Regions from separate parts of the Rahnella sp. JUb53 genome, predicted to be linked through region 2. Evidence: predicted binding sites of a transcription regulator. Region 2 holds the regulator's gene; each other region holds the start of a gene.
What was found. The regulator Fur, encoded in region 2, represses iron uptake genes when iron is present. The targets are predictions, from matches to a motif close to ATAATAATGAGAACNACTATCAA.

Region 1 (8,145 bases), on a different contig from region 2:
TTTACGGCTAAAAGCCATGCTCGACGCAGCGCATATTCCGGTTGTTAAAATAGATCTCCGTGTGCGTCTGCTTAAAAATACCACGCGCAGTGTGGCTATCCTGGGCGAAGTGCTTAATCAGAGCGCAAGAGCGCAGGCTTTCAATCGCTTCTACGATGCGCATATGCAGGTCATTCATGAGCGCCTGGCTTCCTACCACGGAAAAAAACCGACCGTGCTTCTTCAGCTACATCTTGGACGCCGGAATGAATGTTGCGTGACGGCGGTAAAGGGAAGTCTTGGTGAACTGCTGTCCTTTGCCGGGGGAGATAACATCGCCAGCAAAACGGTTCAGGGCGTCTTTGGACGATTAAATGAGGAAACGGTGATCATGGCGCAACCCGAAGTCTACATCGCTACCGGCGCGGGTGCTGCTGAAGATCAGAATGATTTGAAACTTGGTCCTGCGATCACCCCCGACATGGCGCAGCAAAGCCTGCGTGAATTAACGGCCAGACAGAATGGATTACGTGAACTGAAAGCCCTGCATAATGGCCGAACGGGGATAATTTGGCAGAATTTCTACTTAAGTCCATGGCACGTTGCTGCGACGGAGTTTATGGCGAAGACACTATATCCGGAACTGTTTGCGGATATCGAACCGGAACACACGTTGAAGCAGATTTTCCATGATTATCTGCCGATACCTTACAGCGGCACATTCTTTGCGACTGGCGGTCAGTAAACACGTCAGACCATGGCATGAGGTTTACTGAGTCCCTCAGGATAAAACATCACGGCATGATGATATTGTTGGCGTTTTCTTTATAAGGGCTGCTCCTGAGCGGCCCTTTTTCACATTGATTCCTGCTTATTCCGCCTTGTGATAATTACCTTGCTGGTCTGCGCTTTCAAAAACCATTGAAACGGAGTTCACGCAGTGACGCAGATTCTTCTCGGTTAAATATTCTCCCTCAAAGACATGCCCCAGATGCGCCTTGCAGTTGGCACAGACAATTTCGGTTCTGCGGCCATCGGCATCAGGTACGCGCTCGACCGCGCCAGGGATTTCGTCATCAAAAGCGGGCCAGCCACAGTGAGACTCAAACTTATGTTCTGACGAATACAGCGGCGCAGAACATCTTTTGCAGACATAACGGCCCGGTGAAAAGTGCTCATTATATTCACCGGTATAAGGGCGCTCCGTCCCTTTATTTTCAATAACAAAACGTTCGAATTCGTTGAGTTCTTTATTCATTCTGATGACTCCTCAGATTACAGACATTGCAGGTGCTGGCTTTCAGTTTACACGATAAACCTGACCGCGTGGCGTACGCGACCGGACCTGAGCACCTGCTGCTAAGCGCCGGTCAGCGGGAGTTCATCGACTCAGTCATCATCACGCTGACTTTTTCCATCACTGGCGCGGCCAGTGTGTTGCCTTGCGCTTCTTGCTGTTTTACCCACTGAGCCTGAGCGTCCTGATAGCGGGTAACCTGTTTCCAGTGGGTCACTTCGCTGTGTTGCAGCTCGCGGACATTTGCGCCGTCTTTTCGCAGGGCATCGAGCTGTGGTTCATAATTGCTGTCCATCACTGAACCGGCAGTTTTGTAGGCGATGCCGGCAGCGCGGGTGATGGCGTCTTTATCCTGCTGCGCCAGTTCGTTCCAGACTTTCTGATTCATCACCAGCAGATAAACATGGCCCAGCCACAGCTCTTTCGAGACTAAAACATCAGGTGCCATCTTCTGAATTTTAAGATCATAACCGCTGTCGACATTGACCATAATGCCGTCCAGCGTACCGGTTTTAAAGGCTTCCACAGTCTGCGGCCCCCACGGCATGGTCACCGGCGTGGCACCGGCATTACGCAGAAAACCCTGATGCCAGAAACTGGCTGAACGCCAGGTTGTCCCTTTAATATCCTCAAGGTTTTTGAGCGGATGTGTGCTGAAAAATGCCAGCGGATAACCCGTGGCAATCAGCACATTCACTATGCCTGCTTTTTTCAGTTCAGCAGGGAAAGCGGGGATTTCAGTAAAAACGCGACGGAAGAAAGCAATTTGCTTATCGCCGGAAGGCCCGACCGGAAAGCTTTTGAAGATCTGATGCAGCGGCAGTTCTTTCGCGGCATATTCCGGCACGACAATGCCGATATCTGCTGTCTTTCCCTCGCGCACGGTGCGTAATGCGTCGTAGCTGGTCGAAAGTTCGCCGCCCCAGTGCGCTTCAATCTTAAGGCGCCCCTGAGATTCTTTTTCGACAGCAGGAAAGAACACGTCGTGGATAAAACGTGTACGCATTCCGCCCAGCGGTTCGTGATCGGTATATCGCAAGGTGGTAGTGGCTGAAACAGCCGCCGGTAAAAGGAGCAGGGCGAGCGCAAACGCCAGAGGTTTTCTGATTAATTCCATGTAATCTCACGTCTTTAGAGGAGGAAATGTTGAGGCTCATTCTAGCTGACGGGCATTGACGTAAACGTGCGGAAGGACAGGAAGGAAATAAAAAAGCGCCATGTTTGCACATGACGCTTGTGTGATTAAACGGCTGTGTTTACCGGCTGATGTTAGAAATCAACATTGACGCCCAGCTGGAAGCTGCGACCTGGCATCACGGCCAGTGCCTTGTTGTATTCATCCTGATTGGTGGTATCAGTCAGAGTACGGCTGCTCAGGTAATCCCAGTATTTGCGGTCGGTGATGTTGTAAACGCCGCCGCTGAGTTTCACGTTCTTCGCGACTTTCCAGTAGGCCGTTGCATCAACCATACCGTAACCCGGTACGTTCATGTATTCGGTGGTGGAACCCGTGATTGGCGTACCGGCGTTGGTGTAGCTCTGACGGTTTGTCGCTTCGGCTTTTTTACCTTTGACGAAAGTCGCGGTCAGCGCAGTACCGTACACGCCGGATGGATCATCCCACGCCACGCCAGCGACAAATTTCATTGGCGGCACGCTGTCGAGATCCACATATTTGTCGCCATCGTAGCTGGATTTCGATTCACCCTTGGCATAACCCAGTGCGAAGGTGGTGCTCAGACCGTCAACGCTGCTGAACCAGGTACCGTAGTTAATTTTGGTGCTCAGATCGCCACCATAGATAAACGCTTCATCGCGGTTTTCGGCCTGATAAATCGTATAGATATTGGAGGGCACATTGGTGAACATGCCCGGGTTGGCAGCACGGCTGTAGCGGGTGTTGGCAATAAAGTTTTTGTAGGTGTTGTAGAAAACGGAAGTCTTGAAGGTCACTCCTTCAGTCGCTTCACCTTTCATACCCCATTCGAAGTTATTGCTGGTCTCGGTTTTCAAATCCGTGTTGCCGATCAGCGCGTATTGCTGAGAACCGGCATAAGAAGAACCGAGGTTCCAGGAACCGTAAAGCTGGCTGGCATCCGGGAATTGCGCACCACGACGATATTGCAGGTAAGTCATCAGCTTAGGCGTGATGTCATAGGTGAACGCCAGGGACGGCAGAACCTGCGTATCGGAATTGGCTTTGCCATACAGGGTAGAAACCTGGCCTTCAGAGACGGTGCTGTTGGACAAGTCAGACAGATCTTTCGCTTTGGTGTTCTGATACGCCACACGCACTGCAGGCACGATGGAGAAGTCATGGCCATCAAGGTCAAACTTCATGGTGTCTTGCAGGAAGCCGCCGAGAATATAAGAACGGCTGTTCGCTTCCGGCTGCATGATAGTGGTGTAAACGCTTTGCTCCGGGCTTTCACGGAACGGACGTTCAGTGTTGGACATACGACCGTTGATACCGGCGCTCAGCTCATGACGACCCAGGGTTTTCAGCCAGCTGGTTTCCCCGCCGAAAGTGTTGACGTCATAGTTGGAATAGACGTTCATCATCTGCTTACTGGCGTTTGGCATGTAGGTATTGTCGTGCGCCTGCGTGTACTGGTAATACACTTTCGAAACAATGGCATCGACGTAATCGTTGAACGGCGTCCATTCGTCTTTCAGCGTCGCGCCCCAGCGGCGGGTGTTACTTTGCTGCTGTGCAGTGCCGAGAATGGCGCTGCCTGAGCTATTCCACGCATCGTAATGGGTATGGTTTACTTTTTCGTAATAATCGAGCGTACCGGTGACTTTATGTTCGTCATTTGGCTGCCAGATAACGGAAGTCATTACTGCGTCGGAGTGCCAGTTAGCCGGATACGCATCGTGCGTTCCGCTGTTATTGCTGGTTTCCTGGCCGTCGCGGCGGCTGATGGCGATCAGACCACGCAGGGTTTCGTCACCTGCGGCGGCGGTGATGCCGTTGTGCCAGGAGCGGTCGGAAGAATCATAATCAGACTGGTAACCGAAATAGGTTTCCTTGCCCGGACGCAGATAATCATCGGCAGATTTTGGCAGGAAGGAAACGGCACCGCCGATTGAGTTGTTGGCGCGATCAGCGGAGGTGGCGCCGGATTCGATATCTACCTGGCCGTAAATGTAAGGATCGATGTAATCACGGCCAATACCGGACGTGCCAAGACCCGCGCGGCTTGCGTAGCTGCGGCCAGTGGCGCTTGGCTGTGGAATGCCGTCGACATCGATGCCGACGCGGTTGCTTTCCAGACCACGGATGTTATAGCCGGTATAACCGTTACGGTCGAAGCCGCTTTTGCCGTTGCCGGAACCGCCGCTGGAGCCGGTAGCGGTGATCAGGGGCTCATAACGCATGATGGTGCCGAAATCATTGCCGCCTTTTTGCTGCATTTCTGCTGCGGTGATGGTGGTTTTCGAGCCTGGTTTTTTATCCGGCATCGTTTCGGTAACCGTCATCACTTCTTCATTGGTCTGCGCCAGATCCTGCGCAGTACGTACCACCGGTTTTTTCCTGATGGCTTCAGAAGCTGGCGTTTTATTGGCTGCCAGATCGGTGGTGTCTTTAATCGCTTGTGCTGCATTTACGTTAAAGGTGGTGGTGAGAATCGTCCCCATGAAAATGACGTTTTTCACCAAACCCTGCTGTGTAAAGGATTTGAACATTTGTTTTTAGCCCTGCACTATTTTTAAAAGTTCTGCTCGCATTTACTGCCTTTCGACAAATCAGACGCGCTGGTCATCTGCTTTCAATTCTTCCGTAAAAAGCCCTTGTCCTTATAAAATATGGGTTTATTTAACGTCCTTACCCACTTTGGCTTGGTGCGAATGATAATGATACTGAGAATTGTTATCAACAAATTGATAAATAAAAATGGGCTTCTTAACGAAATCTTTGCAATGTGTGGCTCAGAATGAACTACCGCGAGATCAAAAGTGCGGGGGATGATGCCTGTGTCCTTACGTTTTTCAGGGTTGCGGAAAATATTCCTAAGATATATCTTTCTTTCAACCTTACTTCAAAAGAGAAAACGTGATGACTCAACATCGCAACGAAACCCCTGCCGTAAACCTGCCTGTCCGCGTCAAAAACGACCTGGTTTTCCGTCATATCACCGTCAAAAGCAGCGAAAACGTGGCTGGCTGTTTTCAGCGTATCGTGTTGAACGGCGACGATCTGAAGGGTTTTACCTCGCGTGGTTTTGATGACCACATCAAACTGTTTTTCCCGGCAAATCCCGGTGATGTGATCACGCCGCCGACCGCGACCGACGAAGGCATTGTCTGGGGCGAAGGGCCGCGTCCGCTTAACCGCGAATACACGCCGCTGCATTTCGATGCACAAGCCAATGAGCTGACGCTGGATTTCTATCTTCACGATGGCGGTGTCGCCAGTGAATGGGCGGCTGGCGCGAAGCCGGGCGATAAACTGATCATCGGCGGACCGCGCGGTTCACTGATTATCCCGACCACTTACGCATGGCAGTTGTATGTCTGCGATGAAACCGGTCTTCCGGCGGTGAAGCGCCGTTTGCGCGAGCTGAAACAGGCCGCGTCTGCCGCGAAAGTGACCGTGCTGGTCAAAGTGAAACATGTCAGTTGCGTTAGCTACTTAAACGATGAAAAAGAGTTCGACATCGAATGGATTGTCAGTGAAGAACAAAACGGTTATCAGGAAGATGACGCGGCAGTAAAAAAACTGAAAAGCATTTCTTTGCCGGAAAGTGATTACTACATCTGGGCGACCGGCGAGGGGAAATTCGTCAAAGGGCTGAATGATTACTTCGTCGAAAATCGCGGACTGGACGCCAATCTGGTGCGTTGTGTCGCTTACTGGCACAACAAGTAACGATGATGAATCATAAACACCGTCGCGAAAGGATGTTTGAAACGGGTGATATCCGTCTGCTGATGCTGCATTTTTTACAGCAACGTTCAGCTCACGGTTATGAACTGATCAAAGCCATCGAAGAACTCTCCAAAGGCGAATACACGCCGAGCGCCAGTATCATTTATCCGAACCTGACGTTCCTGGAAGAACAGGGTCTGGTAACGGCGAAGCAGGAAGAGGGCGGTAAGAAACAATATTCAATTACGCCGGAAGGCACGCAGTCGCTGGCAGAGCAGGGTGATTTGCTCGGTTCAGTAACAGAGAAACTGCATTCACTGGCGATTTTATCGAATAACCGCAGTATTCCGGAAATGCAGCGCGCGATTAACAATATGCGCATGGCGCTCAATCTGCGGCTGGCGAAAGGGCCAATCGAGCAGGAAACGCTGTATAAAATCACCGATGCGTTAGATCGCGCGACCAAAGAAATCGAGCGCAGCTAAACGGATTACCAAAAACTATAAAGCCTCCGACCGGAGGCTTTATACGTTCAGGAAATATCACGGGAAATTAGTTTTCTTCAGGCCATGGGGTCAATATTTCATAACCCGTTTTCGTCACCGCAATCATATGTTCCCATTGCGCGGACAACGAATGATCTTTAGTCACCACCGTCCAGCCGTCGGGCAGCACTTTGTTTTGCTTTTTACCGGCGTTCAGCATCGGTTCGATGGTGAATAACATGCCTTCCTGCAACACCAGTCCGCGGCCTTTTTCGCCGTAATGCAGCACCTGCGGATCTTCGTGATAACCCATGCCGATGCCGTGACCGCAGTATTCTTCTACGATGGAAAACCCTTCGCGTTTCGCTACCGAGGCAATGGCATGACCCACATCACCGAGGGTTGCGCCGGGACGCACCACTTCGATACCGGCCATCATCGCTTCAAAGGTGGTATCCACCAGACGGCGAGCCATAATGCTCGGCTCACCGGCGTAATACATGCGGCTGGTGTCGCCGTACCAGCCATCTTTAATCAGCGCCACGTCGATGTTCACGATGTCGCCTTTCTTCAGTGCTTTATCGGAGGGGATACCGTGGCAAATCACATGGTTGACGGAGGTACACGTGGTTTTCTGATAGCCGTGATAACCGATATTTGCCGGGATCGCCTGTAATTCGTTGACGATAAAATCGTGGCAGATGCGGTCCAGTTCATTGGTCGTGACACCCGGCACCACATAAGGCGTGATCATATGCAGCACCCGCGCCGCCAGTTTACCGGCGATACGCGCTTTATCGATGCCTTCCGGCGTTTTGACCATACGGTTATTGTTGACGAAATATCGGCTGTCTAAACCATTATTCATTGCTTGCCTTCCTGTGTGTGCCGCCGACATTTAACAGCGTGCGGATACTTCCGGTGTTTTCTTCAGATTCCATGCTGCAACGCACCAGCAATTGCGAAATCTCGCTGTGCGTCATGTCCGGATGAGTTTCCATCAGCATACCAATTTTCATCCAGTGCTCGGCCTGCGCGTTGATGGAACGCGTATACGCCAGACTGGCGATGCGCAGATTCTCATGCATCAGTTCGGAGATTTTAATGATACCCATCGGGCGCCCTCGGTAGTATACGAATCATATATGTTTTATATACTACGCAGGTCGCTGCGAATTTTCCAATAAAAAAGCCTCCGCTGAACAGACGGAGGCGTTTTCGCTACATGGCCGGGTTTAGCTGCGTTTACTGGGCAGAGGTGTCTTTTTTCATGGCATCTTTCGACATAGAGTCTTTGGACATAGAGTCTTTGGACATCGAATCTTTAGACATGCTGTCTTTCTTCATATGATCTTTCGACATGCAGTCTTTGCCCATGCTGTCTTTCGCCATGGAATCTTTACTCATGCTGTCTTTTTTCATGCAGTCTTTCGACATATGGCCCATGGTATCTTTCTTCGCCATCGCGTCAGCGGCATAGGTGGTGCTCACAGCGCCCATCATCAGACAAG
Region 2 (8,145 bases):
GAACGCCAATGCGCGCTCAATGATAAGCCCGGTTGTGGTCAGCAACATCGACGATTACACCGGTGTGATTTCTCTGGCCAGCGGCTCAGTGGTTGCCGGTCAGACCAAACTGTTCGAGATCCAGAGTAAGTAACTCTGTTGATTGATTCACAGTAGAAAGCCCTGTCGCGGGAAGAGAGTAATCTCTTCCCGCGTTTTTATTGCTTCTAAGCAGAAGTCATGCAGATAACCACGATTTTATGCAACTAACGGTTGTTTCCTTACGTGGCTTGTTGGAACATAAGCGGTTATCCGTAGAGTCAAATGTCGCGTAGAGGAATTGCACAATGAGTGAGGCAGAAGCCCGCCCAACAAATTTTATCCGTCAGATTATTGATGAAGATCTGGCGACCGGGAAACACAATACCGTTCATACCCGTTTCCCGCCTGAGCCTAATGGCTATCTGCATATTGGTCATGCGAAATCTATCTGCCTGAATTTTGGCATCGCGCAAGACTATCAGGGGCAGTGCAACCTGCGTTTTGACGATACCAACCCGGCAAAAGAAGATATTGAATTCGTTGAGTCCATCAAACACGACGTGCAATGGTTAGGTTTCGACTGGAGTGGTGATATTCACTATTCTTCAGACTATTTTGATCAGCTGCACGCCTATGCGCTGGAACTGATCAATAAAGGTCTGGCGTATGTTGATGAACTGTCTCCTGATCAGATCCGCGAATACCGTGGTTCCCTGACATCGCCGGGTAAAAACAGCCCGTATCGCGATCGCAGCGTAGAAGAGAACATCGCGCTGTTCGAAAAAATGCGTAACGGCGAATTTGCTGAAGGCGCTGCGTGTCTGCGTGCAAAAATCGATATGGCTTCGCCATTCTTCGTGATGCGTGATCCGGTAATTTACCGTATCAAATTTGCAGAACACCATCAGACCGGCAACAAATGGTGCATCTACCCGATGTACGATTTCACCCACTGCATTTCCGATGCGCTGGAAGGGATCACCCATTCACTGTGTACGCTGGAATTCCAGGACAACCGTCGTCTGTACGACTGGGTGCTGGATAACATCAGCATTCCATGCCATCCGCGTCAGTACGAGTTCTCCCGTCTGAATCTCGAATACTCCATCATGTCCAAGCGTAAGCTGAACCTGCTGGTGACGGATAAAATCGTTGAAGGCTGGGATGACCCGCGTATGCCGACCGTTTCCGGTCTGCGTCGCCGTGGCTACACTGCCGCGTCTATCCGTGAATTCTGCCGTCGTATCGGCGTGACAAAACAAGATAACAACGTCGAAATGATGGCGCTGGAATCCTGTATTCGTGACGATCTGAACGAAAACGCACCGCGCGCCATGGCGGTTATCAATCCGGTTAAAGTGATCATCGAGAACTTTACCGGTGATGACGTGCAGATGGTGAAAATGCCGAACCATCCGAGCAAGCCGGAAATGGGTACCCGCGAAGTGCCGTTCACGCGCGAAATTTACATCGATCAGGCTGATTTCCGCGAAGAAGCGAACAAACAGTACAAGCGTCTGGTGCTGGGCAAAGAAGTTCGTCTGCGCAATGCGTATGTGATCAAAGCGGAACGCATTGAGAAAGACGCAGAAGGCAATATCACCACCATCTTCTGTTCTTACGATATCGAAACGCTGAGCAAAGATCCCGCTGATGGCCGCAAGGTGAAAGGTGTGATCCACTGGGTTTCTGCGACAGAAGGTAAACCGGCGGAATTCCGTCTGTATGACCGTCTGTTCATCGTGGCGAATCCTGGCCAGGCAGAAGACTTCCTGACCACGATCAACCCGGAATCGCTGGTGATTGCTCACGGTTTTGTTGAGCCTTCTCTGGTGGCTGCTCAGGCTGAAATCAGCCTGCAGTTCGAGCGTGAAGGTTACTTCTGCGCCGACAGCCGCTACTCAAGCGCTGACAATCTGGTGTTCAACCGTACCGTTGGTCTGCGTGATACCTGGGAAAGCAAACCCGTCGTGTAATTGCCTCTGAATGGCTTGTTTGAACGACTGATGAAACGCAGCTCCGGCTGCGTTTTTTTTATGTCTGCTATTTCTGTCTGCTAGTAATGACAGGTGCATGGTGATTTTGTTTTTCATCGCGAATTAATGTATTTTTGATGTTTACTTTTAAACCCTGTTTTTTGTGTGCTGAAACGTTTAAATGAAAGCTTAAAATTTACAATTTACTGATTCTATTATTTATTTTTATCAACTCTCTGCCTGACCCTTTCTTAAAGCTTTTTGTTACACTTTTTCATCTTTATGTGCACTTAGTCATACTTCGGCGATCAAGGAGTAATTACTCATTGATAATTCGCGTCGCGAAAAATACTCTTGATCATGAATTAACCGGTTACGCCTTTGGCGGCCGCTTTTAATACCCGTTTGGGTTTTGTTGGTATTTTTTAGTCAAAGATGAGGAATTTCTATGCACAAGCACCTTAACAGGGGCAGGGGATCGGCTTACCTGAAACCTGCACTATATTCTCTTGCCGGCACCTTATTGGGTGGCGGAATGATGTTTTCTGAAGATGCCAAAGCGGCAGGTTTTATTGATGATTCGACGCTGACCGGCGGTGTGTATTACTGGCAGCGTGAGCGTGACCGCAAGGACATGGATCCGGCGAGCGACAACTACAAAGACTACACAACCAACCTTTCGCATTCTACCGCAAACCTGAATCTCGATTTTTCTTCCGGCTATGCCTGGGACATGTTTGGTATTGATATCGCAGCCTTTACGGCGATTGAAATGGCCGAAAGCAGCGAAAGCGGACATCCCAACGAAATCGCTTTCTCCAACAGCAACCGTGCCTACGACGAAGATTACTCCGGCGATAAAAGTGGGGTCAGCCTGTACAAAGCCGCCGGTAAATTTAAATACGGCGGATTCTGGGGACATGCCGGCTACATCCAGCCAACGGGCCAGACACTGATTGCGCCGCACTGGAGCTTCATGCCGGGAACTTACCGCGGCGCGGAAGCGGGCTACAAGCATGACTTCGGTGATCCGGGAGAGTTGAGTTTCTCCTACATGTGGGCGGACGAATATAAATCTCCGTGGCATCTGGAAATGGATGATTTCCGCCAGAACGATAAGAAAACGGGCGTTTCGTACATCCACTCTCTTGGAGCGAAATACGACTTCAAAAACGACTTTGTGCTGGAAGGCGCTTTTGGTCAGGCTGAAAGTTACGTCGATCAGTATTTTGCCAAAGCGTCTTACAAAATCGATCTGATGGGCAATCCGCTGACCACCAGCTACCAGTTCTACGGTGCGGAAGATCGCATCAGCAATAAGAACGATCCGAACAGCTTGTATGACGGGATGGCCTGGTTGCAGGCGCTGACTTTCGGTTACACCACCGGTCAGTTTAACTGGCGGCTGGAAGGTACGATGGTCAAAGCGGAAGGTAATCAGGGCTACTTCCTGCAACGTATGACCCCGACGTATTCCTCCTCCAACGGTCGTCTTGACGTGTGGTGGGATAACCGTTCGGACTTCAACGCCAACGGCGAGAAAGCGGTGTACGCCGGCGTACTTTACGATCTGGCGAAATGGGATCTGCCGGGCTTTGCCGTCGGGGGTTCTTACGTTTACGCGTGGGACGCCAAACCGAGTACCAATGCCGCTTATGACCAGAGCCAGCGTCTGAAAGAGACCGCCTGGAGCCTGGATGCGCTTTACACCATTCAGGAAGGCCGCGCTAAGGGGACATTGTTCAAACTGCATTACACCCAGTACGACAACCACTCGGATATTCCGAGCTGGGGCGGGGGTTACGGCAACATATTCCAGGATGAAAAAGACGTGAAATTCATCGTTATTGCTCCATTCACTATTTTCTGAGGTCGTTATGTCGATGAATAAATTACTGATGATGGCGGTATCTGTTGTTCTGCTGGCAGGTTGTGCGCCTACCGCCGATCAGGCACAGATTTCGCAAATGCGTGAAGACTACCGCGCGTGTATTAATTCTTCAGAAGGTAATCCGGACAAACTGGCGACTTGTCAGGTGTTGCTGAACAAGCTGAAACAGGAAAAAGAACACCAAAAATTTGCGGAACAGGAAACAGTACGCGTGCTGGATTACCAGCGCTGTCTGACGGCGCGCAAAACCGGTGATGGTCAGGCATATGCGGCGGATTGCGGTAAAATCTGGCAGGAAATCACATCCAATAACGCGCCTGTAATGGCGAACTAATAGCAGATTTTTGTAAAAGCCTTAGCTGGCAAAATCATCATTATCAAAAGCGAAACCCCGGCTTGCCGGGGTTTTCTACGTCGGTAAGCGGCGTCTGTGTTCGGGGTGAAACGCAGACATAAAAAAACCGCTTTCCAGCGGTTAGTTTATTTAGAGTATTTGCGACAATCGAAGCTGTGCAAATTAATGCGCAGGTTTGTCATTGTGCAAAGATTCATCTTCACGGCAGTCGCCTGCTTCACAGTGACCGTACAGGTACAGACTGTGGTTGGTCAGTTTGATGCCATGTTTTTTAGCAATCTCACGCTGACGACCTTCAATATATTCGTCACGGAATTCAATCACACGACCGCAATCCAGGCAGATCAGGTGATCGTGGTGATGTTGCTGAGTCAGTTCGAATACGGACTTGCCGCCTTCGAAGTTATGACGGGTGACGATACCAGCATCATCAAACTGGTTCAGAACACGGTAAACCGTGGCCAGACCAATTTCTTCGCCCATATCAATCAGTTGCTTGTACAGATCTTCCGCACTAACGTGATGACCTTCCGGCGCTTGCAGCACTTCCAGGATTTTGAGGCGCGGAAGCGTGACTTTTAAGCCGGCTTTCTTCAGTGCGGTGTTGTTGTCAGTCATGCGGATTCAGTCCTGTTACTATGTGCTAATCAAGTTGAGGCATGCAGCCTGTGGCATCGGCGGCACAAAATTGTTCGTTTACTGTTCTTCGTTTAAGGGAAGTGTGCCCATTCTCGTAAACGACAGCCTGTTAATAAAGATCACAAATTGCCTGTCACATTAATAATGCAACGACTTGATCGATAGAAAAAACAGATGAACTCAGTGTACCTTGATACGACCAAAAGTTACAATTTTGTAGCGGTTAAATTGTTAATTTCAGTAATAGTTTGGCCCTTCAATTGTAGAATAAATCCTCAGGGCCAACAGGGTTTTAGCCGATAATTTCTGAAAGGCTGAGTTCTTCTGTGATCTGTTTCACCCACGCATCAACACGTTCAGCGGTCAGTTCCGGCTGACGGTCTTCGTCAATTGCCAGTCCGATGAAGTGCTTATCATCTGCCAGGCCTTTGGATGCTTCAAAGTGGTAACCTTCAGTTGGCCAGTGTCCGACAATCACTGCGCCGCGTGGCTCAATGATATCGCGCACGGTACCCAGTGCATCGCAGAAATACTCGGCATAGTCTTCCTGATCGCCGCAGCCAAACAGGGCAACCAGCTTACCTTCGAAATCTATCTCTTCGAGCGACGGGAAAAAGTCATCCCAGTCACACTGCGCTTCACCGTAATACCAGGTTGGAATTCCGATCAGCAAAATATCGAATTTTTCCAGATCCTCTTTGCTGCTCTTCGCAATGTCATGCACCTCAGCCACATCTTTACCCAATTGTTTCTGGATCATTTTAGCGATGTTTTCGGTGTTACCTGTATCGGATCCAAAGAAGATACCTACAACGGCCATAAGATTATCTAACCTCTTGTTCTAAATGAAGTGCCCTGCATTGCAGGCAATAATAGCGAAGATGATACCAAACTCGCGAGGCGGAGAATATGCTTCTGCTCGCCTTCTTAACTGGGGAATAAGTTTATCGGGCAATATTTTAAAGTGTTATCGCCATCGTGTGCTTATCAACCACAGGGTTCCTGAGGTCATAAGCAAAGTGAAGAAATATACCGGCTCATTCCTTAAGTTTATGCATGTCCCGCCGATAGATGATGCGAGAGCAATCTCAACATAATAAAGAAATCGATGCCCGGAGAGGTGTTCAAACATGTCCGGGGGCGTAAGCCTGCTGGTTACCTGTTTTGATTCTCCGCATCCCCGTCAATCCTCAGACCAGAAACAGTCCTGTTTCGAGATAGGCATATCGTGCAGTTTTTAAAAAATATTACCATCAGGGCCGCTTTATTAACCATTCTTGGCATCTTCTGCGTGATGTGGGCTGGTGTTTCCCTTTATACCGTCACATCACTTGGCACATTAACGCAAAATACCAGGAACAGTACCGAACTGGTCAACAACATGACGCTGATCAGCAAAGGCAATGATCAGTATTTCCGTACCGTGACGCGTCTGAGTCGTGCGGTTGCACAGCTTCAGGCTGACCCGTCAAAAGGCCCCGAAATTTTTGACAGCGCCAAACAATCTCTTGATGGACTGACTCAGGCGCTGGCTGGTTTTAAATCAGTACCCCATCCGGGCCTGGAAGAATCAGCCATTCAGGAACTGCAGACCAGTTGGGAAAACCTGCTGACACAGGGCGTTACGCCGTTATTCAATGCTGCCAGCAGTAAGAATACCGACACCTATAACCAGTTAGCCAACACCACGGTTCCGGCGCTGAGCCGTACTTTTGGTTTATCAATGGAAAAGGTCAGCAGCCAGATTGCAGTTGATTTTCAGGCCGCACAAAATGAATCCAATCATCTGACCTACATGAGCAAAGTGATCCAGCTGAGCGCATTTGGTATTGGTTTGATCCTGTTGCTGCTGACCGATCGTTATCTGGTGATGGCGCTGGTGAAACCGCTGGATAAAATCCGCGATCAGTTCGCGGTGATCGCCAGCGGTGACCTGACGCAGTATATGGAAGAGTTCGGTAAAAACTGCGCCGGTAAACTGATCCCGCTGCTGAATGTGATGCAGGCGAGTCTGGTGAATACGGTGCAGACGATCCGTAACTGTACTAACCATATCTATCAGGGCGCATCGGAAATTTCAGCGGGCAATAATGACTTGTCTTCGCGTACCGAAGAACAGGCTTCTGCTCTGGAAGAAACCGCAGCCAGCATGGAAGAACTGACAGCGACGGTGAAACACAATGCCGATAACGCACATCACGCCAGCCAGCTGGTGATTGAAGCTTCCGGCACGGCGCAGAAGGGCGGTAATATTGTGGCGGACGTGGTCAGTACCATGAAAGACATTTCCGGCAGCTCAAAGAAAATTGCTGAAATTACGTCGGTCATCAACAGCATTGCTTTCCAGACCAACATTCTGGCGCTGAACGCCGCGGTTGAAGCCGCACGTGCGGGCGAACAGGGGCGTGGATTTGCGGTGGTCGCCAGCGAAGTGCGCAATCTGGCACAGCGCAGCGCCCAGGCGGCGAAAGAAATCGAATCCCTGATCAGTGAATCGGTTTCCCGCGTCGACAGCGGTTCAAAACTGGTTGAAAACGCCGGTCTGACGATGAATGAAGTGGTGCGCTCAATTACGCATGTCACCGATATCATGGCAGAAATCGCTTCGGCATCTGATGAGCAAAGCAAAGGCATCGGTCAGGTGGCGGTGGCGATCACTCAGATGGACAGTGTGACGCAGCAGAACGCCTCGCTGGTTGAAGAGGCATCGCAGGCTGCGGTTTCTCTGGAAGAACAGGCTGCATTACTCAACAACGCTGTGGCCACGTTCAAACTCAAAGACAGCGTGACCAACGTGAAGGGACGTCCAGCGAAAGCGGTTTCCGCTCCGTTGCTGCGTCCGGATACCGGGATGGGCGGGTTGCTTTCGGCGAATAGCGCGAAAAGTGCTGAGAACTGGGAAACGTTTTGAGAAGGGCGAAGAGAGTTAGCGTTGAATAAGTAAGAAAAAACAAACGGGTAGCCAGGAAAGGTTACCCGTTTTCAATCAGCCTTCATGACCGTTAAGATGCGCCAGCAGCATCTCTTCAATCAGTTCACTACGACTGATGTTACGTTCTTCAGCCAGCTTATTGAGCGTATCAACAGCATCGGCATTCATTTTCAGCTCCACGCGACGCAGACCGCTCGCTTTATCGCGGCGTAACTGATTGCGCTTGTTGATCCTGAGCTGTTCATCACGGGATAGCGGATTTGTTTTTGGACGCCCCGGACGGCGGTCATCTGCGAACAGATCAATCGTCGTGCGATCCAGTTGTTCTTTT
Region 3 (8,145 bases), on a different contig from region 2:
CTTTACTGACCGAGGCCAGTGCCGAATCATTGATGTTATCCACCGCCTGACCGCTGAAAGAGAAGCTGTTCAGTGCGCCGATGAAAATACTCGCAATCACGATCACTTTACCGGCGCGCAGCACGAACCCTTTCAGACGCTGCCAGGTTTGTAGCAGCAAACTTTTCAGATGTGGCACGTGATACACCGGCAGTTCCATCACAAACGGCGAAGCTTCACCGCGCATAATAGTGTATTTCAGCAGCAGGCCGGTCAGGATAGCGACCACAATACCGAGCAGATACAACGAGAACACGATGGATGCACCGCTTTGCCCGAAGAATGCCGCAGAAAACACCGCGAAAATTGCCAGACGTGCGCCACATGACATAAACGGCGCCATCATCACGGTGATCAGGCGTTCACGCGGGGCATCCAGCGTACGGGCACCCATAATGGACGGCACGTTACAGCCAAAGCCAACAATCAGCGGCACAAATGATTTACCCGGCAGCCCCAGCGATTGCATCAGCCTGTCCATCACGAACGCGGCGCGGGCCATGTAACCGGAGTCTTCAAGGAAGGAGAGGAACAGATACATCATGCCGATTTGCGGCACCAGCGGCAGAACCGTATTGATACCGCCGCCCACGCCTTGAGCGAGGAAAATGGTCAGCCACTGCGGGAAGTGCAGGGTGAAGCCCACCCATTGCATACCCTGAATGAAAATTGCTGCCGAGCCGATATCGAAAATCGGTTGCAGCGCGCCGCCGATGTTAATCGCCAGCACGAACATCAGATACATCACCAGCAGGAAGATCGGTACGCCGAGGAAACGGTTGAGGATCACGCGGTCCAGCACCTGCGTCAGCTTGTTGGGCGCGGTGAGGTGCGAGTTACTGACGTCCGCGCACAGTGACGCAATGCTCTGATAGCGCGCATCGGCAATCAGCAGTGCAGGATCTTCCAGCTTTTGCTCCACCAGACGGGCTTTCACCTGCGGCAGTAAAGCCTGTGCGTTACCTGCGTGCGTCTGGCTGTAAATATCCCCTTCGAGGATTTGCAGCGCCAGCCAGCGACGCTGTTGCAGCGCCATATCTTGCGGCATTTCAGCGGCCAGCACTTCCACTTCCTGTTGCAGCACCGGATGATATTTCACACGTTCCAGCGCGGTCACTTGTGGCAATTCATCGATGGCCGCTTTCAGTTCTTTGATCCCGCTGGCGCGGGTAGAAATCAGGGCAACAACCGGGCAGCCCAGGCGCGCAGACAGCGCGGGGATATCAATATTGATGTTCTGAATTTTGGCGATGTCGAGCATGTTCAGCGCGACAATGCAGGGCACGCCGAGCTCAAGCAGTTGCAGTGTCAGGTATAAGTTGCGCTCAAGGTTTGAGGCATCCACGACGTTAATCATCAGATCTGCGTCGCCGCTCAGAATGTAATGACAGGCGATTTGCTCATCGAGCGAGGTTTGTTCGGAGATGGTGGTCAGTGAATAGGTGCCGGGCAAATCGACCAGCGTAATCTGGTGATCTGCGGTAGCGAACTGGCCTTCTTTACGTTCGACGGTGACGCCAGCCCAGTTACCAACGCGTTGTCGCGAACCTGTTAACTGGTTGAAAAGGGTCGTTTTACCTGAGTTGGGATTACCAATCAGGCCAATAGTCAGTGCTTTCATACGTTCAGATCTACGTGTGAGAAAGGAAAAAACGCGGAAGACTCAACAGAGCCGCGCTAAACAATCTTTCAGAAACCAACTTTCAGAAATCCATCAGAAAGGTCAGGCCAGAAGCTCAAGCTTGAGCAGGTCGAGGTCTTTTTTGCGCACGACCAGACTGGTGCGGCGGGTTTCTATCTGCACCGGGTCGCCCATCGGTGCCACGCGGATGATGTTAAAGAATGATCCCGGAAGCATGCCGAGAGACAGCAGTTTCTGGCGATAGGCCGGGCTGATTTCATGAGAAAAGCCGGTGATTTTATAAGCACATTTTGATTGAAGTTGCATAGTTCCTCGCGAAGCGTTCAGGCATTTTGGGGGCAGCGTCACAAAGGTGACGCCGCGCTTCCGTGCCCGGTGATTTCACTGCTCGTGAAATATTGCTCAGAAATTGTCCCTGGTGCGAAATTGCCAGCCTGAGGCCGACGGCGTATTGAATACGCAAAGAAGTACAAACGAGAATAGTTATCATAATTAGTACGCGTGTGGAGACAAAATAAAAGAGGGGGGCCTCTTCACGGGAATCTCCACCGCGTCGCTATCCTAAGCCTGCAACAGTGAGGATTTATTGATTTACCTCAGTGATTGATTCAATAGGAGAGACTTTAAAAAGTGTCGAAAAAAGACACATAAAAAAAGCCGCTGAATATCAGCGGCTTCCGTTTTGCAGGAAAAGCGAGAATTTAACGTTTTTTGCCGAGAGCGGCAGCCAGAGCATCGGCCATCGCATTATTGCCCGCCGGTGCGGCATTGCGGCCCGCAGGTTTGTTTGGTGTATGGCGTTTCTGATTGTCACGCGAATCTGACGCTGGCGCGGAAGAACGGCGTGCCGGTGCTTCGCCCGGTTGCTCATCCAGACGCATAGTCAGCGCGATACGTTTACGTTGCAGATCGACTTCCATCACTTTGACTTTGACGATATCGCCGGCTTTCACCACGGTATGCGGATCTTCAACGAATTTATTCGCCAGTGATGAGATGTGAACCAGACCATCCTGATGTACGCCGATATCCACGAATGCCCCGAAGTTGGTGACGTTGGTGACAGAACCTTCAAGGATCATGCCCGGCATCAGGTCGTTCATGGTTTCCACGCCATCGGCAAAGGTCGCGGTTTTAAACTCAGGACGCGGATCGTGCCCCGGCTTTTCCAGCTCCTTGATGATGTCAGTAACAGTCGGTACGCCGAACTGTTCGTCAGTGAATTCACTGGCTTTCAGGCCGCGCAGCACATTCGAATCGCCCATCAGTTCTTTCAGCGCCAGTTGCGTCGCTGCCAGAATGCGTTCGACCACCGGATAGGTTTCCGGGTGAACCGTTGAGGCATCAAGCGGGTTGTCGCCGTGGTTGATACGCAGGAAGCCTGCACACTGCTCGAAGGCTTTTGGCCCCAGACGGCTGACTTTCAGCAGCTGTTCGCGGTTACGGAACTGACCGTTTTCGTCGCGCCAGTTAACGATATTCTGCGCCATCATGCGCGTCAGACCGGCCACGCGGGTCAGCAGCGGAACGGACGCAGTATTCAGATCCACACCCACGGCGTTCACGCAGTCTTCGACGACGGTATCGAGTTTTTTCGCCAGCTGAGACTGGCTGACGTCATGCTGATACTGGCCGACACCGATGGATTTCGGGTCGATTTTCACCAGTTCAGCCAGCGGATCTTGCAGACGACGCGCAATGGAAACGGCACCACGAATCGAAACATCCAGATCCGGGAATTCCAGCGCCGCCAGTTCTGAAGCGGAATACACCGACGCACCGGCTTCACTGACGATCACTTTCTGCGCTTTGACCGCCGGGAACTGTTTTTGCAGCTCGAGGAAGAAACGCTCGGTTTCGCGGGAAGCGGTACCGTTACCGATAGCGACCAGTTCGACATTATGTTTGATGCACAGCGCGGCAACCTGTTGCGCGGCTTTTGCAGCCTGGCCGGTGTGGGGATAAACGGTATCGATATCCACCAGTTTGCCGGTGTTATCCACAACGGCGACTTTAACACCGGTACGTAAACCCGGATCCAGACCCATGGTTGCGCGCATACCCGCTGGCGCAGCCATCAGCAAATCATGCATGTTGCGGGCGAATACGTTAATCGCTTCATCTTCAGCGCGTTCGCGCACGGTGCCCATCAGCTCAGTTTCGAGGTGCAGCAGCACTTTAATGCGCCATGTCCAGTTGACCACGGCACGGCGCCAGACGTCGGCAGGCGCGTTGTTCAGGCGCAGACCCAGATGGTCGATGATAATTTGTTCGGCATAACTTTCTTTCGGCGGCTCGTCATGCTGGGGATCGGCATTCAGCGCCAGCTGCAGGATACCTTCGTTGCGGCCACGGAACATCGCCAGCGCACGGTGGGAAGGCACCTGAGAAATGGGTTCGTGGTGATCGAAGTAATCGCGGAATTTTGCGCCTTCCTGCTCTTTACCCTCGACCATGCGGGAGGTCAGATGGGCGTTTTTCCACAGGTAATCACGAACTTTCGCCAGCAGCGACGCATCTTCAGCGAAACGCTCCATCAGAATGTAGCGTGCGCCATCCAGCGCTGCTTTGGTGTCGGCGACGCCTTTATCCGCATCAATAAACGTCGCGGCGGCGGTTTCAGGTTCGTTTTGCGGATCGTTCCACAACAACTCTGCCAGCGGTTCCAGCCCCGCTTCGATAGCGATTTGCCCGCGCGTGCGGCGCTTCGGTTTGAACGGCAGATACAGGTCTTCCAGCTCGGTTTTGCTCAGCGTGGTTTTAATAGATTTCGCTAAATCGTCGCTCAGTTTGCCCTGTTCTTCGATGGACTTGAGGATAGTCTGACGGCGGTCTTCCAGCTCACGCAAATAACCCAGACGGGTGTCCAACTGACGCAGTTGGGTATCATCCAACCCACCGGTGACTTCCTTACGATACCGCGCAATAAACGGCACGGTATTACCTTCATCCAGCAGACGCACCACGGAAGCAACCTGCTCCGGGCGAACCTGCAATTCACTTGCGATAATGCGGCTCAGTTGATCATTCATAGGTCTGGTATCAGTTTTATTCGTTAAAAAAGCAGGGCACAGTTATACGGTTTGAAGACCAAAAATGCCAGTCATCAGGCCGACCGCCTGCGCGTTTTGAGAGTTAGCTGATCATTTCCCGTAGTCAATCTCATTGACGTACCAGGTCGCGTCGCCGGCTGGCGTGGTCACCACCAGACTGTCGCCGACTTCTTTTTTCAGCAGGGCGCGTGCCATCGGAGAATCGATAGAAATGTAGTCTTTACGGCCAAAAATTTCGTCATAGCCGACAATGCGAAAACGCTTGATGTCGCCGTCGTCGTTTTCGACTTCCACCCAGGCGCCGAAGAACACTTTGCCGTCCTGCTGCGGCGAATAATCGACGATGCGCAGCTGCTCCAGACATTTGGTCAGATAGCGGATACGGCGGTCGATTTCGCGCAGCCGTTTCTTGTTGTACTGATAATCGGCATTCTCACTGCGATCGCCCAGGCTCGCGGCCCAGGTCACTTTTTTGGTCACTTCCGGGCGCTCTTCACGCCACAGGAAATCCAGCTCAGTTTTGAGCTTGTCGTAGCCTTCACGGGTAATCAGTTTCGTTTTCATATTACCTGTCACTTTCTCACTGTTTTCCTGCACAGAAATCTGCCGCCATTGTTTCACACAATCGCTTTCCTGACAGCGCACAAATTGACCGAAAAGTCTGACTCACTGCTACGCTTTATATGATGGCTTTTTAGCCAGAGAGCTATTATCCTTCTGTGCTGCTTCTTACGTTTTTTTACCTTCAGATATTTCACGTAATATAATGAATTAAATAAAAATATCTCTCGCGTTTAACCGTCTACAGGGATTGGGGTACAGGTACAAATGGATTTATTAAAATTCTTACTTCGTCTGCCTTTTACATTGATAAAAGGCATCCTGCGCGTGCTGGCCTTTGTATTGGGTCTGCTGGGCCGCATTTTTAAACCGATTGTCGGCAATATCGACTGGCGTGCGCCTGTCTGGTGGACGGCAATGTCCGGCTGGCTTAAGCGTGGTTTTGCGCGTCTTGAAGGCGGAGTAGATAAGTACCCCAAAGCCATCAGTCTGGCGATTCTGGTTTTGCTGTGCGCCGCGGGTGCGGGCGTTTACGGCTGGCACTGGTGGCTCAACCGGCCGCAGCCGATCGAACCGGCACCGATGGTTTATCAGGATACCAGCGTGCGTGTCAGCGGCCCCGAAGCCATCAATTACGCGGCGCAAAAACCTGCACCGCAGCAGGTGATTTTCAATTTCCGTAACTCTGTCGCGCCAATTACCGACGTGGGCAAAGTGGTCGAAAAAGGGATAGCCCTGAAACCGGCCACCGAAGGTGAGTGGAAATGGAAGAGCGGCTACACCTTAGTCTTCACCCCGAAAAACCCGCTGCCGATGGGCACACAATATGAAGTGAATTTCTCGCCTGACGTGCTGCTCGCGCCGCAAATCAAGCTGGCGAAAACCCGTTATGAATTCACTGCTCCGGCGTTCGGTTATCAGCTGGGACAGGCCGAGTACTATCAGGATCCGCAGGACCCGCAAAAACGCAGCGCGATTTTTAACGTTAAGTTCAACGCGCCGGTGGATGTCACCAGTTTTGAAAAACAGATTTCGCTTGGCCTGATCGAAGGCAAAGCCAAAACTGAGTCGAATCTCAATTATTCCGTGGTCTACGACCAGAAGAAACTCAACGCCTGGGTACATTCCGAACCGCTGAAATCGCTCGATCACGGCGGTTCCGTGCGGGTGACCATTGGCGAAGGCGTGAAAGCGTCCGTCACTTCTGCACCGACCACACAGGCCAGAAATGGCGTGGTGTCTGTGCCGACGCTTTACAGCCTGGTGGTTAACGAAGCCAGCGCGCAGGTGGTGGATGCCGACGGCGCGAAAGGTCAGCGTGCGCTGATCGTCGGCTTCAGCGATGCGGTCAAAGACAAAGATATCCGCCAGGCGGTCAAAGTCTGGTTACTGCCACAGCACAATCCCAACGATCAGGAGGAAGCCAAAGGCCCGGATGATTACGCCAGCTGGGAAGCCGACAGCGTGGAAAATAACGTTCTCGCGCAGTCCACGCCGCTGAACATTCAGCTGAACGACGCCGAAAGTGATTATCAGCCACAGTTTAGTTTCCGCTTTGATGCGCCAGCGCACCGCACCATGCTGGTGGAAATCGACAACATTCTGACTTCTTCCGGTGGCTACAAAATGCCGGAAAAAGTGTACCGCATCGTCGCGGTGCCTGATTATCCAAAATCCCTGCAATTTATGTCGCAAGGTTCACTGCTGTCGGTCAACGGTGACAAGCAAATCAGCGTCGCGGCACGCAACGTGCCGGGCATGCGTCTGGATATCAAACGGGTGATCCCAGGCCAGCTGCAACACATCGTGTCGTTCAAAAGTCGCCAGTATTCTTCGGCGGAATTTAACCGACTCAATGACGAGTATTTTACCGAGCACTTTAAGTATCAGACCGCGGTAAACAACGACAAACCGGGTGAAGTGAATTATCAGGGCGTCGACCTCTCGCGTTATCTGTCCACCGATCCGACATCACATCGCGGCGTTTTTCTGCTGACGCTGTCGGAATGGGATCCGAAGAAGAAAGAAGTGAAACCCGAAGCGGATGATGACGGCAATATCTATCAGGACGAAGATCAGAGCGGGGATGAAGCGCCGGTTGGGGATTCGCGCTTTGTGGTGGTCACCGATCTGGGGATTATTGCCAAGCGTTCGCAGGATAAAACCCGTGACGTATTTGTGCAGTCGATTCACAGCGGCACGCCGGTAGCGAATGCGAAAGTCTCTGTCATCGCCAAAAACGGTGTGACGTTGCTGACCCAAATCACCGGTGCCGACGGCCACGTGCGTTTCCCTGCGCTGGACGTCTATACCAGTGAGCGCCAGCCGGTGATGTTCCTGGTCGAAAAAGAAGGCGATGTGTCTTTCCTGCCTGCTGACAGAAATAATGACCGCGGCCTCGATTTCTCCCGTTTTGATGTCGACGGCGAAATTACCCCGAATGACCCGCGCACGCTGAGCAGTTATCTGTTTTCCGATCGCGGCGTTTATCGTCCGGGCGATACCTTCAATATCGGTCTGATCACCCGCGCCGCCGACTGGAGTAACGGTCTGGCCGGTGTGCCGGTACGTGCGGAAATTCACGATCCGCGCGACAAGCTGATGAGCACCATCCCGCTGACGCTGGGTGCCAGCGGTTTCAATGAGCTGAGTTATACCACTGACGATAATTCTCCGACCGGTGAATGGAACGTCTATTTGTATCTGATCGGCAAAGACAACGAGTCTTCCACGTTACTGGGGCATACCTCGGTCAACGTCAAAGAATTCGAGCCGGATCAGCTGAAGGTGAAACTGCAACTGACGCCGGAGCGTAAACAAGGCTGGGTGAAACCGTCAGAACTGCAGGCC

Region 1: EC840_RS06260 (siderophore-interacting protein) is a predicted target of Fur. The motif match lies at 5,135-5,157, and genes of this name have one in related genera.
Region 3: feoA (ferrous iron transporter A) is a predicted target of Fur. The motif match lies at 2,155-2,177, and genes of this name have one in related genera.

The regions. Positions count from the first base shown of each region.
Region 1 covers NZ_SLYT01000002.1:358,779-366,923, reverse strand. The annotation lists gene EC840_RS06280 (ABC transporter substrate-binding protein) at 1-724, shown strand, start outside; gene EC840_RS06275 (methionine-R-sulfoxide reductase) at 851-1,237, opposite strand; gene dctP (TRAP transporter substrate-binding protein DctP) at 1,350-2,393, opposite strand; gene EC840_RS06265 (TonB-dependent receptor) at 2,546-4,918, opposite strand; gene EC840_RS06260 (siderophore-interacting protein) at 5,337-6,149, shown strand; gene EC840_RS06255 (PadR family transcriptional regulator) at 6,155-6,634, shown strand; gene map (type I methionyl aminopeptidase) at 6,702-7,502, opposite strand; gene EC840_RS06245 (ParD-like family protein) at 7,495-7,749, opposite strand; gene EC840_RS06240 (pentapeptide MXKDX repeat protein) at 7,880-8,145, opposite strand, start outside.
Region 2 covers NZ_SLYT01000003.1:513,139-521,283, forward strand. The annotation lists gene nagE (PTS N-acetyl glucosamine transporter subunit IIABC) at 1-133, shown strand, start outside; gene glnS (glutamine--tRNA ligase) at 327-1,997, shown strand; gene EC840_RS10160 (OprD family outer membrane porin) at 2,446-3,867, shown strand; gene chiQ (ChiQ/YbfN family lipoprotein) at 3,881-4,222, shown strand; gene fur (ferric iron uptake transcriptional regulator) at 4,406-4,861, opposite strand; gene fldA (flavodoxin FldA) at 5,175-5,702, opposite strand; gene EC840_RS10180 (methyl-accepting chemotaxis protein) at 6,111-7,793, shown strand; gene ybfE (LexA regulated protein) at 7,869-8,145, opposite strand, start outside.
Region 3 covers NZ_SLYT01000011.1:77,186-85,330, reverse strand. The annotation lists gene feoB (Fe(2+) transporter permease subunit FeoB) at 1-1,660, opposite strand, end outside; gene feoA (ferrous iron transporter A) at 1,763-1,987, opposite strand; gene EC840_RS21285 (Tex family protein) at 2,383-4,713, opposite strand; gene greB (transcription elongation factor GreB) at 4,825-5,298, opposite strand; gene EC840_RS21275 (MG2 domain-containing protein) at 5,563-8,145, shown strand, end outside.